3 regions of the Nitratireductor sp. J20-h4 genome follow, and region 1 is predicted to be linked to each of the others. Evidence: predicted binding sites of a transcription regulator. Region 1 holds the regulator's gene; each other region holds the start of a gene.
The links. The regulator PhoB, encoded in region 1, activates phosphate uptake and scavenging genes when phosphate is short. The targets are predictions, from matches to a motif close to TGTCATNNANCTGTCAT.

Region 1 (4,958 bases):
GCTGGGCGCGGGCGCGGTGGCGCTGGCGGGCTTTTTCCTGCTTTTGCTGCTCTCCACCATCGTCACCAAGGCGCTGCCGGCCTTCCAACAGAATTACGTCATGCTGGAGGTCGATCTGTCGGCGGATAAGATCGACCCGGCGGACCCGCGCGCGGCAAACTTTCTCGGCCTTGTTCATGACGGGCTGGGCAACGAATTCCCGCAGGTCTCCGGCCGGCAGGAGCGGCGGCTCCTGCGCGGGCTGGTCTCGACGGGAGCGGGCGTGATGCTGCGCGAGGAGATCGAGGCGGACCCGGCCATACTCGGCGGGACCCACGAGATCGCCGTGCCGCTCGACGATTTCGCCGATCTTTATCTGAAAGGCCTGCTGGCGAAGTCCGGGCCGTCGCGCCGGATCGCGGATGTAAGGGTTTCGGGGGCGGGCGACGAGGTCGCGATCGGCTTTGCCGACGACGCAATCCTGGCGATGGCGCGCGGCGCGGGTGCGGTCGAAGGCGAGGGCGGCGGTCTGCGCCTGACCAGCGGATCGCAATCCTTGCTGCTGGAGATCGCCGGCGGCACGGTCAAGATCACCGAATTGTCGTCGGGGGAGGCGGGCGGCGCGGTCGGCAAAGGCACCGTGCTGGAGCCGCTGGAGAGCAGTGTGGAGACACCGGCCGACGCTTTACTGCGCACGATCGAGACGGCGGAGGCCAATCGCAAGATCACGGATCGCGAGATCGTCTGGCTCGACCGGCTCGCCGGCGCGGGAAAGATCGAGAACCGCTGGAATACGCTGTTCTTCTTCACCGGCGCCAGTCGCGAGCCGGAACTCGCCGGCATCTGGGGCGCCGTGGTCGGCTCGGCGCTGACGATGGTCGTCACCCTGGCGCTGTCCTTTCCGATCGGGGTCGCCGCGGCGATCTATCTGGAGGAATTCGCGACCAGGAACCGGTTCACCAATCTGATCGAGGTCAATATCAACAACCTCGCCGCCGTGCCGTCGATCGTCTTCGGCCTGCTCGGTCTGGCGGTGTTTCTCAACTGGTTCAGCCTGCCGCGCTCGGCGCCGCTTGTCGGCGGCATGGTGCTTGCCCTGATGACGCTGCCCACGATCATCATCGCCGCGCGCGCGGCGCTAAGGGCGGTGCCGCCGTCGATCCGCGAGGCGGCGCTGGGCATCGGGGCCTCCAAGGTCCAGACCGTCTTCCATCACGTCTTGCCGCTGGCCATGCCCGGCATCATGACCGGGACGATCATCGGCATGGCCCAGGCGCTGGGCGAAACGGCGCCGCTCCTGATGATCGGCATGGTCGCCTTCATCGTCGACATACCCGGCGGGTTCACCGACGCGGCGACCGTCCTGCCGGTGCAGATTTTCATGTGGGCCGATTTTCCGGAACCCGCCTTTCAGCAAAAGACGTCCGCCGCGATTTTGATCCTGCTCGGATTTCTTGTGATCATGAACGCCATCGCCGTCGTGCTGCGCAAGCGCTTCGAACGGCGGTGGTAACGGAGTGAGGACGATGAACATGCTGACCGAAGCTGGTGTTGAACAGCAAATCGCCGACCAGACGGACATTGCCGCGATCAAGATGCGCGGCAAGGGCGTCACCGTTCACTACGGGGACAAGCAGGCGTTGTTCGGGGTCGATCTCGACGTTCCCGAAAAGCAGGTGACGGCGCTGATCGGCCCGTCCGGCTGCGGCAAATCCACCTTTCTGCGCTGTCTCAACCGGATGAACGACACGATCGCGATCTGCCGCGTCGGCGGCGATATTACGCTCGACGGCGAGGATATCTACGACCCCAGGATCGACGTCGTCGAACTGCGCGCCCGCGTCGGCATGGTGTTTCAGAAACCGAACCCGTTTCCCAAGTCGATCTACGAGAACGTCGCCTATGGTCCGCGCATTCACGGCCTGACCAGGAACAAGGCGGAGCTCGACCAAGTGGTGGAATCGAGCCTGCGCAAGGCTGCGCTCTGGGACGAGGTCAAGGACAGGCTGCAGGAGCCGGGAACCGGGCTTTCCGGCGGCCAGCAGCAGCGCCTGTGCATCGCCCGCGCCATCGCCGTGTCGCCCGAGGTCATCCTGATGGACGAGCCGTGTTCGGCGCTCGACCCGATCGCCACGGCCAAGGTCGAGGAGCTGATCGACGAACTCAGGCAGAACTACACCATCGTGATCGTGACCCATTCCATGCAGCAGGCCGCCCGCGTCTCGCAGCGCACGGCGATGTTCCATCTCGGCTATCTGGTCGAGGAAGGGGCGACCGACAAGATGTTCACGAATCCCGACGACAAGCGCACGCAGGACTACATCACCGGCCGGTTCGGCTGACCCGGCGCTTGCGCGTTTTTTCGAATGCAAGGATGAACCGATGGGCGAACATATCGTCACTTCTTTCGGCGAGGAGTTGGAAGGCGTCGACCGCCTGATCCGCGAGATGGGCGACCTTGCGGGGACGATGGTCGCCGACGCCACGCGGTCGCTGTTGTCGTCGGACAATCCGCTGGCGCAGCGGGTCGTGTCCGACGATACGATCATGGACGCCAAGCAGCGCGAGCTCGACGAGCGGGCGATCACGCTGATCGCCCGGCGCCAGCCGATGGCGCAGGATCTGCGCGCGGTGATCGGCGCGATCCGCATGGCGGGCGATCTGGAACGGATCGGCGATCTTGCCAAGAACATCGCCAAGCGTGTCGGGGCCGTCGGCCAGACGACCACCCCGAAAAGCCTGTCGCAGTCGATCGAATCGATGGCGGAGATGGTGCATGCCCAGGCTTCGGGCATCGTCGACCGCTATGTCGCGCGCGACGCCGCGGCGCTCAAGGATCTCAGGGCCGGGGACGAGAAGATCGACATCAAATACACCGCCATCTTCCGCGAACTGCTGACCTATATGATGGAAGATCCGCGCAACATCACCGCCTGCACGCATTTGTTGTTCTGTGCCAAGAACCTCGAGCGCATCGGCGATCATGCGACCAATATCGCCGAGAACGCCTATTATGTGATGACCGGCGAACAACTCCCCATCAACCGGCCGAAGCTCGACGAAACAGCCGTTTCGAGCGCGGCTTCCGAAGCCTGACGGGGTGTCGACTTGGCGATGAACGCTGCGAAGATCATGGTCGTGGAGGATGAGGAGCCGTTATGCGTGCTGCTCAAATACAATCTTGAGGCGGAGGGCTATCAGGTCGAGGTGATCACCCGCGGCGACGAGGCGGAACTGCGCCTGCAGGAAAGCGTGCCCGATCTTCTGGTGCTCGACTGGATGGTCCCGGCGGTATCGGGCATCGAACTGTGCCGGCGGCTGCGCATGCGGCCCGAGACCGAGCGCCTGCCGGTGATCATGCTGACGGCGCGGGGCGAGGAAAGCGACCGCGTGCGCGGCCTGTCGACCGGCGCCGACGACTATCTCGTCAAGCCGTTCTCGACGCCGGAGTTCATCGCGCGCGTGCGCGCGTTGCTGCGACGCGCCAAGCCCGAAGTGCTGTCGAGCGTCTTGAAAGTCGGCGACATCATGCTCGACCGTGAGGCGCACCGCGTCTATCGTGGCAAGAGCGAGATCCGTCTCGGCCCGACGGAGTTCCGGCTGCTGGAATTCTTGATGCAGCATCCAGGCCGCGTGTTCTCGCGCAGCCAGTTGCTCGACAATGTGTGGGGCGAGACGATCTATATCGACGAACGCACGGTCGACGTGCATGTCGGTCGGTTGCGCAAGGCTGTCAATGTCGGCCGGCTGCCCGATGTCATCCGCACCATTCGCGGGGCGGGCTACGCGATCAAGGACGGTTAGAACCGATGGATCGCGGCGTTATTGTGCGCCGCTCGCCTTCCAGCTGTCGGCGTCCGGTGTGTCGGGCGGATACCAGTAGCGCGCCGCGTCGGTCTCGCGCGCAATCAGCACAAAATTGTTGGCGAACACCCGGTAAGGCGCGCTCCATTCGCCGTCCGGCCACTTGACGCGCACCTGGGCCCGTTCGGCGGTGCCCAGCCCGACATGGACGAAACCGGCATGGCCGGAGGCGTGGCCGCCGCCGACCTGAACGGTGCGGTTATAGGTGTTGTTGCCGGCCTTGACCGAAATGAGCGCGCCAACGGCGTGGCGGTTGGGTTCCGGCTGGCTGAGCTCCACGGCCAGGAAATTGCCCATCGGCCTTGTGCCGAACGCCGTCCTGGCGCCGCGATTGCGAAACAGCGACAGGTTCTGCTCGCGATTGACGACGATGAGGTCGAGCATGCCGTCTGCGTTGAAATCGGTGACGATCGCGCCGCGCCCCTTGGTCGGCCGGTCGATACCGGCCAGGTGACCGGCCTCCACGAAGGTGCCGTCCCATTGGCCCAATAGCAGGTTGTCGGGATCGACCGCGGCGAAGTCGGGCATGCGCTCGACATTGCCCTTGGCGATAAAGAGATCGAGCAGGCCGTCATTGTTGAGGTCGGCGAATTCGGAATGCCAGCCGGTCGACGGTTTCAGATCGTCGCTGGCGTAGGGGCGGTGGGCGGTCGCGCCCTTTTCGAAGGCGATGTCGACATAGGCGGGCTCGTCATCGGCGGCCTCTTGGGAGAGTTTTTGCAGCTTGGTGTCGCCCATCGAGGTCAGCGCGTATTCGGGAAAGCCGTCGCCGTCGAGGTCGCCCTCGGCGATGCCCATACCCCAGATCGTCAGGTGCTGCCAGCCTTCGGACTTGCGATAGGCGCGCGGCGGACGGCCGGGCTCGACGCGCCAGAGCTGTTCCTGGCCGCCGCGATAATAATGCCGGTCATTGGTGATGCGCAGCGCCGGCGTGCCCGAGCGGTTCCAGTCGGTGAACAGCATCGACAGCGCGCAATAACCCGGCCTGAGCGCACTGGCGGCGGCATAGTCTGGCCGGGGGCCGGCGCCCGGCCGGTAGAGCCGGTTGTCGTGGCAGGTGCCCCAGGGCGAGCCGGGCGCGCTGCGGTCGACATAATTGCCGAAGGCGAGCGTGG
Region 2 (4,958 bases), 350 kb from region 1:
ATTTCAACCAGTACGGCACCCGGCGCGGCAATCACGAAGTGATGATGCGCGGCACGTTCGCCAATATCCGCATCCGCAACTTCATGCTGGGCGAGAACGGCCGCGAGGGCGGCTATACGATCCACTATCCCTCCAAGGAGGAGATGTCGATCTACGACGCGGCGATGCGCTACAAGCAGGAAGGCGTGCCGCTGGTGATCTTTGCCGGCGTCGAATACGGCAACGGGTCGTCGCGCGACTGGGCGGCCAAGGGCACCAACCTGCTCGGTGTGCGCGCGGTGATCGCCCAGTCCTTCGAGCGTATCCACCGTTCGAACCTGGTCGGGATGGGCGTGATCCCGTTCGTACTCGAGGACGGCGTCTCCTGGGCGTCGCTCGGCCTGAAGGGCGACGAGACCGTCACGATCGAGGGACTGGAGACGATCAAGCCGCGCCAGAAGGTGACCGCCAAGGTGAGCTATGCCGACGGTTCGCGGAAGGACGTGCCGATCCTGTGCCGGATCGATACGCTCGACGAGCTCGACTACTTCAAGAACGGCGGCATCCTGCAATATGTGCTGCGGGATCTGGCGGCCTGACGTCGTCGAAGCCGACCAAAACAGAACGCCTCCCCTGCCCCGCGCCGGGGAGGCGTTTTCACAAGCGGTCAGACGAGGACGCTCCCATGAAGGTAAGACGGATCGTCGCCAATATCGCCACGCCGGACGTTGGCGCCGCCGGCCGGTTCTACCGCGACGCGCTGGGTCTCGATCTTGTGATGGATCACGGCTGGATCGCGACCTATGGCGCGCCGCAGGAGGCGCGCGTGCAGGTGAGCTTCGCATCCGAAGGCGGTTCCGGCACGCCGGTGCCCGATCTGTCGATCGAGGTCGACGACGTCGAGGCCGCGCTTGAGCGATTGACCGCTGCCGGGTTTGAGCCCGAATACGGACCGGTCGACGAGCCCTGGGGCGTGCGGCGGTTTTATGTGCGCGACCCGTTCGGACGCCTCGTCAACATCCTGGCCCACCACTGAGGGCGGCTGACCGGACGCCGGCGTCAGCGCCGGTTGCCGGCAAAACGCGTCGTCGCCGCCAGAAGCACGCCCAGCATCAGACCGTTAAGCGTGTGCCACAGGAAATGCGTGCCGATCGGCAGGGCCGAACATATATCGGGATCGATGGCGCGGAACGTCGCCGAGACGACGAATAGCATCGCCGCGGCGAGATTGTAGCGACCGGCGGGGTGGCCGCGGGCGACAAGCAAGGCACCGAAGAACACGAGCGCCAGCAAGGCCGGCAGGTAACCCAGCGTACCGTTGGTGGCCGCGTTCAACTGGTCGGGCACCAGCCAGGTGACGAGGCCGGCCACGGCGTAGAACGCCACCAATGCGAACAACGACGATGCCAGCGGCAGGCGCAGGAAGCGGCGCAGATTATAGAGCGTGTAGGCGAGCACGAAAGTGGCGATCGGAACGATGTCGGCCCAGATGGTGAGGCGGTTGGCGAAGCTGTGAAACAGGCCAGAGCCGATGCCGATCGCGATGACCCACCAGCACAGGACGGTCGCGAAGCGGCCGGCGTTGCGGCGGCGCGCCTCGCGCAGGCCCCAAAGGCCGGCCGCGACGAATGCGAGATTGGTCAGCGCGTTCAGCGGTTCGGCCCACAATTCCGGCCCGGTGCGTTCGCAATAGATGTCGATCGGATCGAAAAACGTGTTGTTCATGCCCCAACCTTCAGGTGGTATCGGCGGCGACAAAGGGTCACCGCAACGTGACTTCCTGTTGAACCTTCCGCCGGCCTAGTCTTCACCAGTTGGGTAGTCGCGCATTGGCGCCGACGCAAGACGATCGGATAGCGCAGATGAATCTCTATCGCGGGTTGAGGCTGGCGTTCGCCGCCGCCGCGCTTTTCGGCACGGCCGTGGCGGCCGGCGGCGGGGAACAGGCGCGGCCGCGTGGCGTCGTCGAGCTCTTCACGAGCCAGGGCTGCAACTCCTGCCCCAAGGCCGACGCCTATCTCGGCGAACTGGCGCGCAGCGGCGACGTGGTCGCGCTGGCCTACCATGTCGACTACTGGGACTATCTCGGCTGGCGCGACACCATGGCGACGGCGGAGAATACCGGGAGGCAAAGCGAATATGCGCGCGCTCTCGGCGAACGGTCGGTCTATACGCCTCAGGCGGTCGTCAACGGCCGGGTCCATATGAACGGCGCCAGTCGAGACAAGGTCGAGGAGGCGCTCGGCGCGCTCAAGGATGCCGGCAAGGGGCTGACGGTCGACCTGACCCTGTCCGAGGGGGTCGAAAGCGTGATCATCGAGGCGGGCGCCGCGCCCGGAGCCGCGCGCAAGGCAAACCTGCTTCTAGTGTTTTTCGATCCGGTCACGCCGGTCGAAATCAAGCGCGGCGAAAACGCCGGCAAGACGGTCACCTACTGGAACGCCGTCTCGGGCATCCAGTCGGTCGGCATGTGGAGCGGGCGGGAAATCCGCGTCGAGATTCCGGCGAGCGAACTCAAGAAACGCGGCGCGGCGGGCTGCGCGGTGCTGTTGCAGTCGCTCGACGACGACGGCAATCCCGGCGCGATCCTCGGCGCGGCGATCCTCGACATGCCGCAGGGCTGAGGTCGACCTGCCGGCCGCGCAGCCTGGCGGCCGCAATCAGCAAGCGCCCACATACTCAAGCGTCCACATATTGGAGGGATTGCCGCCTGAGGTTGGTTCGGCCCAGCGAGGACACCGTGGGCGGGGGGCTTGGGGTTACAGTGTCAGCGCCAGACCGAACCGTCTCAGGCAACGAGTGGATGTTCGCCATCTATTGGGGCTGGAAACGGGATAATTCGCGGCAGGAATGTGGCGGCCAATCACCAATTCCGACATCGTGTTCCCGAACGTGACCGAGGGCCGTTCCCCAACGACCGCGCGTCGGCCGGCCGGCTGAAGCAAGTGCTTGATGATGCGCGCTTTTGGCCGAAAGCTTGCAATTCGCTGACGAAAGGGCGACCCTTTTGTGGCGAAACTGTCATGGAAGGAAATCGCCCATGGTCACACGCGCCGAGTCCGCGGAGGATACGGACGGTTCCGCTATCCTGATCCCGCTTCACGAGGCGAGGCGGGATCAAAAAAGGGAAGGCCCCGTCACTTTCGAGCGACGCGAACTCGACCAGATCCTGAGGCTGTACGGCCGCATGGTCGCGGCCAATGAATGGCGTGACTACGCGATCGACCACCTCCCCGACCGGGCGGTGTTCTCCGTCTTCCGGCGCACCAGCGAGGTGCCGCTTTTCCAGATCGTCAAAAATCCGAAACTGGCGCGCAAGCAGGGCGCCTATTCGGTTGTCGCCGCAACCGGGCTGATCATGAAACGCGGCCACGAGTTGACGCGCGTGCTCGGCGTTTTCGACAAGCGGCTCAGCCTGGTGGAAGGCTGAGGCCTCATTTCAGACTGAATGGCATCGGGGCCGGTTCACAGCCCGTCGCGGAAATTGCGCTCGGGCAGGGAGGCCGGATCGGGCGGCGCGTCGGCGCCGTCATTCAGCGCCCGCTGCATGAAAATGGTGTCGAGCCAGCGGCCATGCTTGAAGCCGGAGCCTTGGAGCTGTCCGGCATGGCGGAAGCCGAGCGTCTCGTGCAGTCTCACCGAGCCGAGATTGCAGGCGCCGTCGCCGATCACGGCCGCCATCTGGCGAAAGCCGCGTGCCGTCGTTTCCTCGATCAGGCGGGTAAGCAGCAGGCGGCCGAGCCCGCGCCCTTGCGCTGACGGGGCAAGATAGATCGAATCCTCGACCATGAAACGGTAGGCGCGACGCGGGCGGAACGGCCCGACATAGGCGTAGCCGACGACGATGCCGTCGCCGGTTCGGGCGACGAGATAGGGGTATCCGGGTTCGCTCAAGGCCTTGAAGCGAGCCGCCATGTCCGCTTCGCCGGGCGGTTCGAGCTCGTAGCTCGCCGTGCCGTTTACCACCGCGTCGGCGTAGATCGCGGTTATGGCCGGGATGTCGGAGACGGTGGCGGGTGTGATGGCGATGTCGGGCATGGATCACGCTGTCGAATGAAGAGCCCGAAACTCAAGCAGACCAGCGGGCAAAAGAAAAGGGCGGCCGCCGGGCCGCCCTCGTCGTTCCCATGCCTGTCCGGCCGGGCTATTCGCGATTGCCCAGGAAGTGGAGCAGGAACATGAACAGGTTGATGAAGTCGAGATAAAGCCGCAGCGCGCCCATGATCGACTTGCGGCCGGCCACCTCGGCGCCATCGCCCTCGTAGTACATTTCCTTGATCTGCTGGGTGTCGTAGGCGGTCAGGCCTGCGAAGATCAGCACGCCGATCACCGAGATGGCGAACTGCAGCGCGGAAGAACCCAGGAAGATGTTGACGATCATGGCGATGATCAGGCCGAACAGGCCCATCACCAGGAACGAACCCATCGCCGACAGATCGCGCCTGGTCGTATAACCGTAAAGCGACAGCCCGCCGAAGGCGGTGGCGGTGATGAAGAAGGTGCGCACGATACTGGTCCCGGTATAGACCAGGAAGATCGTTGACAGCGACATGCCGACAAGGCCGGCATAGAGCCAGAACGTCGTCTGCGCCGCTGGAACGCTCATTTTGTTGATCCTGAAGGACAGGAAGAACACCATCGCCAACGGCGCCAGGATCACGACCCAGCGAAAGGCCGAGGCGTAAACGAGTTGCCCGAAGGCGGTAAGCTGGCCGTCGACGACGGCGAAGTTGAAGGTGCCCCATGCGGCGAGCCCGGTGATCGCAAGGCCGAGCGCCATCAGGTTGTACACCTTCAGCATGTAGGCGCGCAGCCCCTCGTCTATGTCCGCGCCGGCGCGGGCGGGCGCCGATGCGACACGCGCATTATAGTTGCGAAGGTCAGCCATGTTTTCCTCTTAACTGCTCATGTCTCGTCCGGTGTCGGGCGGGACCGTATGGCCATACGCCCAGGCGCCGCTGGCGAGACTCCAGCATGCC
Region 3 (4,958 bases), 170 kb from region 1:
CGGCGGGAGCGATGCATCGGCGGCGGGCACATGGACGAAATGCATGCGGGTGTCGTTAACGGTGGCGAAGCTTCCCGACGGCGGATTTTTTCTCTCCGTCATCCATACGCCGATGCGCGTGACGCCGGCGGCGACCAGAACAAGGGCAAGCAGGAAGGCGCAGAACGCGTAGACGAGGTTCATCGCTGGCAGGGTTCACCACTGGTGTGGAGGGATTGCCTTGTCGGCGGGGGCGGGCAAGGCCGGGCGTCGGTCAAATGCCTTCGCCGGCCAGGTCTTCGGTCAAGGTGACGACCTCGTTCTGGGCGTTGCGCATCATCGGGTAGATCGCCAGCACGCGTTCATAGGCGCGCAGCGCGAGTTTCTTGCGCCCGGTCGCCTTGAGGATCGCGCCCATGCCGGACAGGGCGCCGAAATGGCGTGGCTCCAGATTGAGGGTGCGCTCGATATCGGCCATCGATTTGGAATAGCTGTCCATCATGTAGTGGACGGTCGCCCGCCTGTTCCAGCCTTCGGCATAGCCGGGCTCGAGCGTGACGATCTGGTCGAGGAAATCGAGTGCGACGGCGAAATCCTGCTTGCGCGTCGCCTCGCTCGACCATTGAAGCAGAAGATCCACCGTGGCGCTGCCCGATTTCATCCATTCGTCCCAGATGCGCTGGGCGATGCGTTCGGCGGCCTTTTCGTTGCGTTCGCGCTTAAGGTCAAAAAACAGCGTGTCGAGCCGCGAGGCCTTATCGAGCGGCGCGGGCTCAGGCTCAGTCGCCGCGGCCGGGACGACGAGCAGCAATATGGCGCCCAGGAAAAGGGGTCGAAGGAATCGAAAAACGTTCCGCATGGCCGAGAATCTAGCTCTCGGCGGCGGAACGTCAAACTGAAAATACCGTGATGAGGTCACGGCGCGCCACGGAGACCGACGGCCGCGGCGCACTGCGCCGGGTCCGTCGCGACGGGGCATCTGTCCGAAAGCCGGCTTGCGCCCTTCCGGTTCGATGCCTCGGCCTCAGCCCTGACGCGCCTTGAAGCGCGGATTGGACTTGTTGATGATGTAAATCCGGCCCTTGCGGCGAACCATCCGGTTGTCGCGGTGACGGGATTTCAACGCCTTGAGCGAATTCTTGATCTTCATTGTTCCGGTCCGTCATGCCGACCCGAGTGGGCCCAACGTGAAAGGCGCGCCAGGAAGGCGCGCCGTAAACTCGGGCGGTCCATAAACGATCCGGCGGCGGCGTGTCAACCTTTGGCCGACAGCGGTGCTAGTCGGGTGACATGACCCATCTTGCGGCCTTGCCGCGTTTCGGCCTTGCCGTAAAGCGTCAGCACCGCGCCCGGCTGGCGCATGATGCCGGCCGCGTCGTTGATTTCGGTTCCGATCAGGTTTTCCATCACCGCGTTCGAGTGGCGCCGGGGATCGCCGAGCGGCAGGCCGGCCACGGCTCGAATGTGCTGTTCGAACTGGGAGACGGCGCAGGCGGCGTCGGTCCAGTGGCCGGAATTGTGGACGCGCGGCGCGAACTCATTGACGAGGAAGCCGCCGTCGGCGCGCGCGAAGAACTCGACGCCGATGACGCCGACGTAACCGAGAGCCTCCATAAGTGCAAAAGCGCCGGCGCGCGCGCCGGCGAGGGTTGCCGGTTCGATGCCGGCCGGAACCAGGGAACGGCGCAGAATGCCGTCGCGGTGTTCGTTGCGGGCGGGGTCGTAGGCATGCGCGGTTCCGTCGGCACCGCGCGCCGCGATGATGGAGAATTCGAAGCTGAAATCGACGAGTTCCTCCAGGATCAGGGGAACGTCGCCCATCGCCGCGACCATGCCCCGGCACTCTTTGGCGGCGACGCCGCGCAGCACCCGTTGGCCCTTGCCGTCGTAGCCCAGGCGCCGCGTCTTGAGCACGCCGCTTCCGCCAAGCACGTCGAGCGCGTCGGCGAGATCGGCGTCACTGTCCACAGCGAAATGGCGGGCTGTGGATATGCCGGCGTCGTTGAGGAAGGTTTTTTCCGTCAGCCGGTCTTGGGCGACCTCCAGCGCCTTGGGCGGCGGCAGCACGTCAAGCCGCTCGGCCAGCGATCTCGCGGCCGCGACGGGCACGTTCTCGAATTCGTAAGTCACGACGTCGGCGCTGTCGGCGAGCGCGGCGAGCGCGGTCGGGTCGTCATAGGCGCCGACGATCTGGCTTGATGCCAGTTGCGCGGCCGGGCATCCGGGCTGCGGGTCGAGGATCACCGTCTTGTAACCCAGTCGCGCGGCGGCTGCCGCGAGCATGCGACCGAGCTGGCCGCCACCGATAATGCCGATGGTCGCGCCCGGGGCGAGCGGCGTGGTCATGCGTCGTCGGCGGGACGTGCCGCGACCTGATCGCTCTGCTGCTTGCGATAGCGGTCGAGCCTGGCCGCGAGGGCGGCATCGCCAAGGGCAAGCACGGCAGCTGCCAACAGAGCGGCGTTGACGGCGCCGGCGCGGCCGATCGCCAGCGTTCCGACCGGTATGCCGGCCGGCATCTGGACGATGGAAAGCAGCGAATCCCGGCCCGAAAGCGCTTTCGATTCAATCGGCACGCCGAAGACCGGCAGCGGCGTCATCGATGCGGTCATGCCGGGCAGGTGGGCCGCGCCGCCGGCGCCGGCGATGACGACGCGGTATCCCTTGTCGCGCGCCGTGCGGGCGAACTCGTAAAGCCGCTCCGGCGTGCGATGCGCCGAGACGATCAGCGCATCGTGGCCGATATCGAGCGTTGCCAATGTATCGGCGGCATGGCGCATGGTCGGCCAGTCCGACTGGCTTCCCATGATGATGGCGACGTCGCGAGCGGGGCTTTGCAAGGGCTGGTCCCGTGTGAAGGAGGCAAGAGGCGCCATAGCCGAAACGTCCGGTCGTCGCAAGCGACGGGCTACGATGCAGGCTCCGGCTGCCTGTCTGCGCGGGTCAGGCGATGATGTCGGGAATGATGCTGTCTTCCAGTTCGCGCAGGCGATCCTTGAGCGACAGTTTCTTCTTTTTCATGCGCTGCACCTGCAAGGGGTCGCAGCCCGTGGAGATCATCGCTTGTATGGCAGCGTCGAAGTCAGCGTGTTCCTGCTTCAAGCGCGCAAATTCGAGACGAATTTCGGCTTGGTCCTGGTCTTGCATCAAAGGTTCCCCGGCGCTGAATTCCCGCCTTTCCGGCGAGCCCGACGGGCGCCGCATCGCCTGTTGCACATAGCACATCTCGCCCGTTCAGAAAATGCTACTACCCGGCATTCGACTTGTCGGCAATCAGGTGGCACACTGCCATGGCACCGTCACGAATCGCGGAGAAAGGGTTCGTGACGGACGCTTCGAGGACCAGATGAAAGGGAACGATACACATGTCTCTAGCATCCCATCTTGAGGAATTGCGGCGCAAGCATGGAGAACTCGAACGCAAGATCGACGAGGCCCTGGCCCATCCGTCGGTCGACGACCTTGAAATCAACAGGCTGAAGCGCAGAAAACTGGCGCTGAAGGACGAAATCGAAAAGATGGAATTGCCGCCGACCAGGCACTGACCATGGCGTGCTGCGGGCCGGTTTGAGCTACAGGCCCGTAGCCCATCCCCGGCGACCCTCTATCCTTCCCAGAACTGATCGGGCCACAGGTTGAGCCTGAGGAAACCGTTATTGTCGACGGCATAGACGCGTTTCGTTCCCGTGGCTTCGAACACGACCAATCCGGCATCGAGCAGGATTTTCAGATGCTGGGAGACGGCAGGTCGTGAAATCGGCAGTCCGGCGGCCAGTTCATTGACGGTCTTGGGGCCGCGGCGCAGTTCTTCCAGCAGATGGCGCCGGTTCGGATCAGCGATCGCGGCAAAGGCGTCGGGTGTGCTCATTGCGGTCATGGTAGAGCATCGGGGAAAAGAGTGGGAAGCGTTTTTTGTCAGGCGGCGTCCGGACGGCAGCCCACTGGATCGCGATGCGCTCCGCCCTGTGACGCGGTGTCGCGGCGTCCGCATCTCCGCGCCGCGTCCTTGCACGAACCACCATCGTTTCCGATCGCATGTCGGGGCTCCGTTCGGCGCGCCGGTCTACGCGTTTGACACGGACGCCGCTTCCAGCGCCTTTTCCGCTTCCGCTTCCGCTTCCGCTTCCGCTTCCGCTTCCGCTTCCGCTTCCGCTTCCGCTTCCGCTTCCGCGCCTGCTTCGCTGCGCGGATCGAGATGCAGTCCTTCCGGGGTCAGCGCGCGCTCGGAGGGATGCGAGGTGAAGGTCTCGCGCTCCTCGACAGGGATCGGTGCGCGGCGGCTGACGCGCAGCATCGTGTAGCCGGCGAGCGCCAGGTGGGCGAGGCCGGTGGCAATAAACAGGCTTTCGGGACGCCAGGCCGCCATCAACACGGCGCCCAGAACCGGTCCGATCATGGTGCCGAAACCGTAGAGCAGCAGCAGTCCACCCGACACCTTGACGAAATCCTCGGCATCGGCGTGGTCGTTGGCGTGCGCGACGGCGATCGAATAGAGCGTGTACGCGAGAGCGCCGTAAGCGGCGGTGAGCGCGATCACGACCGTTCCGGAGCGCGCGGCCAGCAGAAAGATCGCCAGGCCGATCACGGCCGCCCCGCCGGACGCGCCGGCCAGCACGAAGCGGCGGTCGGTGCGGTCCGACAGTCGCCCGGCCGGCATCTGCAGTGCGGCGCCGGCGATCACCGCGATACTCATCATCAGTGCGATTTCGGCTGTGGAAATGCCGATACGCGCGCCGTAAACGGCACCGAGCGTGCCCCAGGCGCCGTTGGCGACGCCGATCAGCAGGCAGCCTGCGAAGGCGACCGGTGAATTGCGATAGAGCCCCTTCAGGTCGAGGGAGACATTGTGGAGGGGCCGCGGGCTCGCCTGGGCCGAAACGGTCGTGGGGATCAGGGCCAGGCAGAAAAAGATGCCGGTGATCATGAAAAAGGTCGGCGTGGCGACCGTTCCGCTGGCCAGCATCATCTGGCCGGCCATC

Region 2: the regulator PhoB is predicted to act here: its motif matches at 2,988-3,004, upstream of ACT2B0_RS19070 (DUF2794 domain-containing protein).
Region 3: the regulator PhoB is predicted to act here: its motif matches at 3,266-3,282, upstream of ACT2B0_RS18155 (YdcH family protein).

What each region holds. Positions count from the first base shown of each region.
Region 1 covers NZ_CM165557.1:3,608,130-3,613,087, reverse strand. The annotation lists gene pstA (phosphate ABC transporter permease PstA) at 1-1,492, shown strand, start outside; gene pstB (phosphate ABC transporter ATP-binding protein PstB) at 1,506-2,321, shown strand; gene phoU (phosphate signaling complex protein PhoU) at 2,362-3,075, shown strand; gene phoB (phosphate regulon transcriptional regulator PhoB) at 3,094-3,783, shown strand; gene ACT2B0_RS17330 (FG-GAP repeat domain-containing protein) at 3,802-4,958, opposite strand, start outside.
Region 2 covers NZ_CM165557.1:3,955,682-3,960,639, reverse strand. The annotation lists gene acnA (aconitate hydratase AcnA) at 1-578, shown strand, start outside; gene ACT2B0_RS19085 (VOC family protein) at 665-1,015, shown strand; gene ACT2B0_RS19080 (ceramidase domain-containing protein) at 1,039-1,704, opposite strand; gene ACT2B0_RS19075 (DUF1223 domain-containing protein) at 1,842-2,603, shown strand; gene ACT2B0_RS19070 (DUF2794 domain-containing protein) at 3,020-3,409, shown strand; gene ACT2B0_RS19065 (GNAT family N-acetyltransferase) at 3,445-4,017, opposite strand; gene ACT2B0_RS19060 (Bax inhibitor-1/YccA family protein) at 4,124-4,867, opposite strand.
Region 3 covers NZ_CM165557.1:3,779,918-3,784,875, reverse strand. The annotation lists gene ACT2B0_RS18185 (alpha/beta fold hydrolase) at 1-183, opposite strand, end outside; gene ACT2B0_RS18180 (tetratricopeptide repeat protein) at 254-838, opposite strand; gene ykgO (type B 50S ribosomal protein L36) at 1,004-1,129, opposite strand; gene ACT2B0_RS18170 (5-(carboxyamino)imidazole ribonucleotide synthase) at 1,234-2,325, opposite strand; gene purE (5-(carboxyamino)imidazole ribonucleotide mutase) at 2,322-2,786, opposite strand; gene ACT2B0_RS18160 (YdcH family protein) at 2,923-3,126, opposite strand; gene ACT2B0_RS18155 (YdcH family protein) at 3,345-3,524, shown strand; gene ACT2B0_RS18150 (ArsR/SmtB family transcription factor) at 3,584-3,847, opposite strand; gene ACT2B0_RS18145 (MFS transporter) at 4,043-4,958, opposite strand, start outside.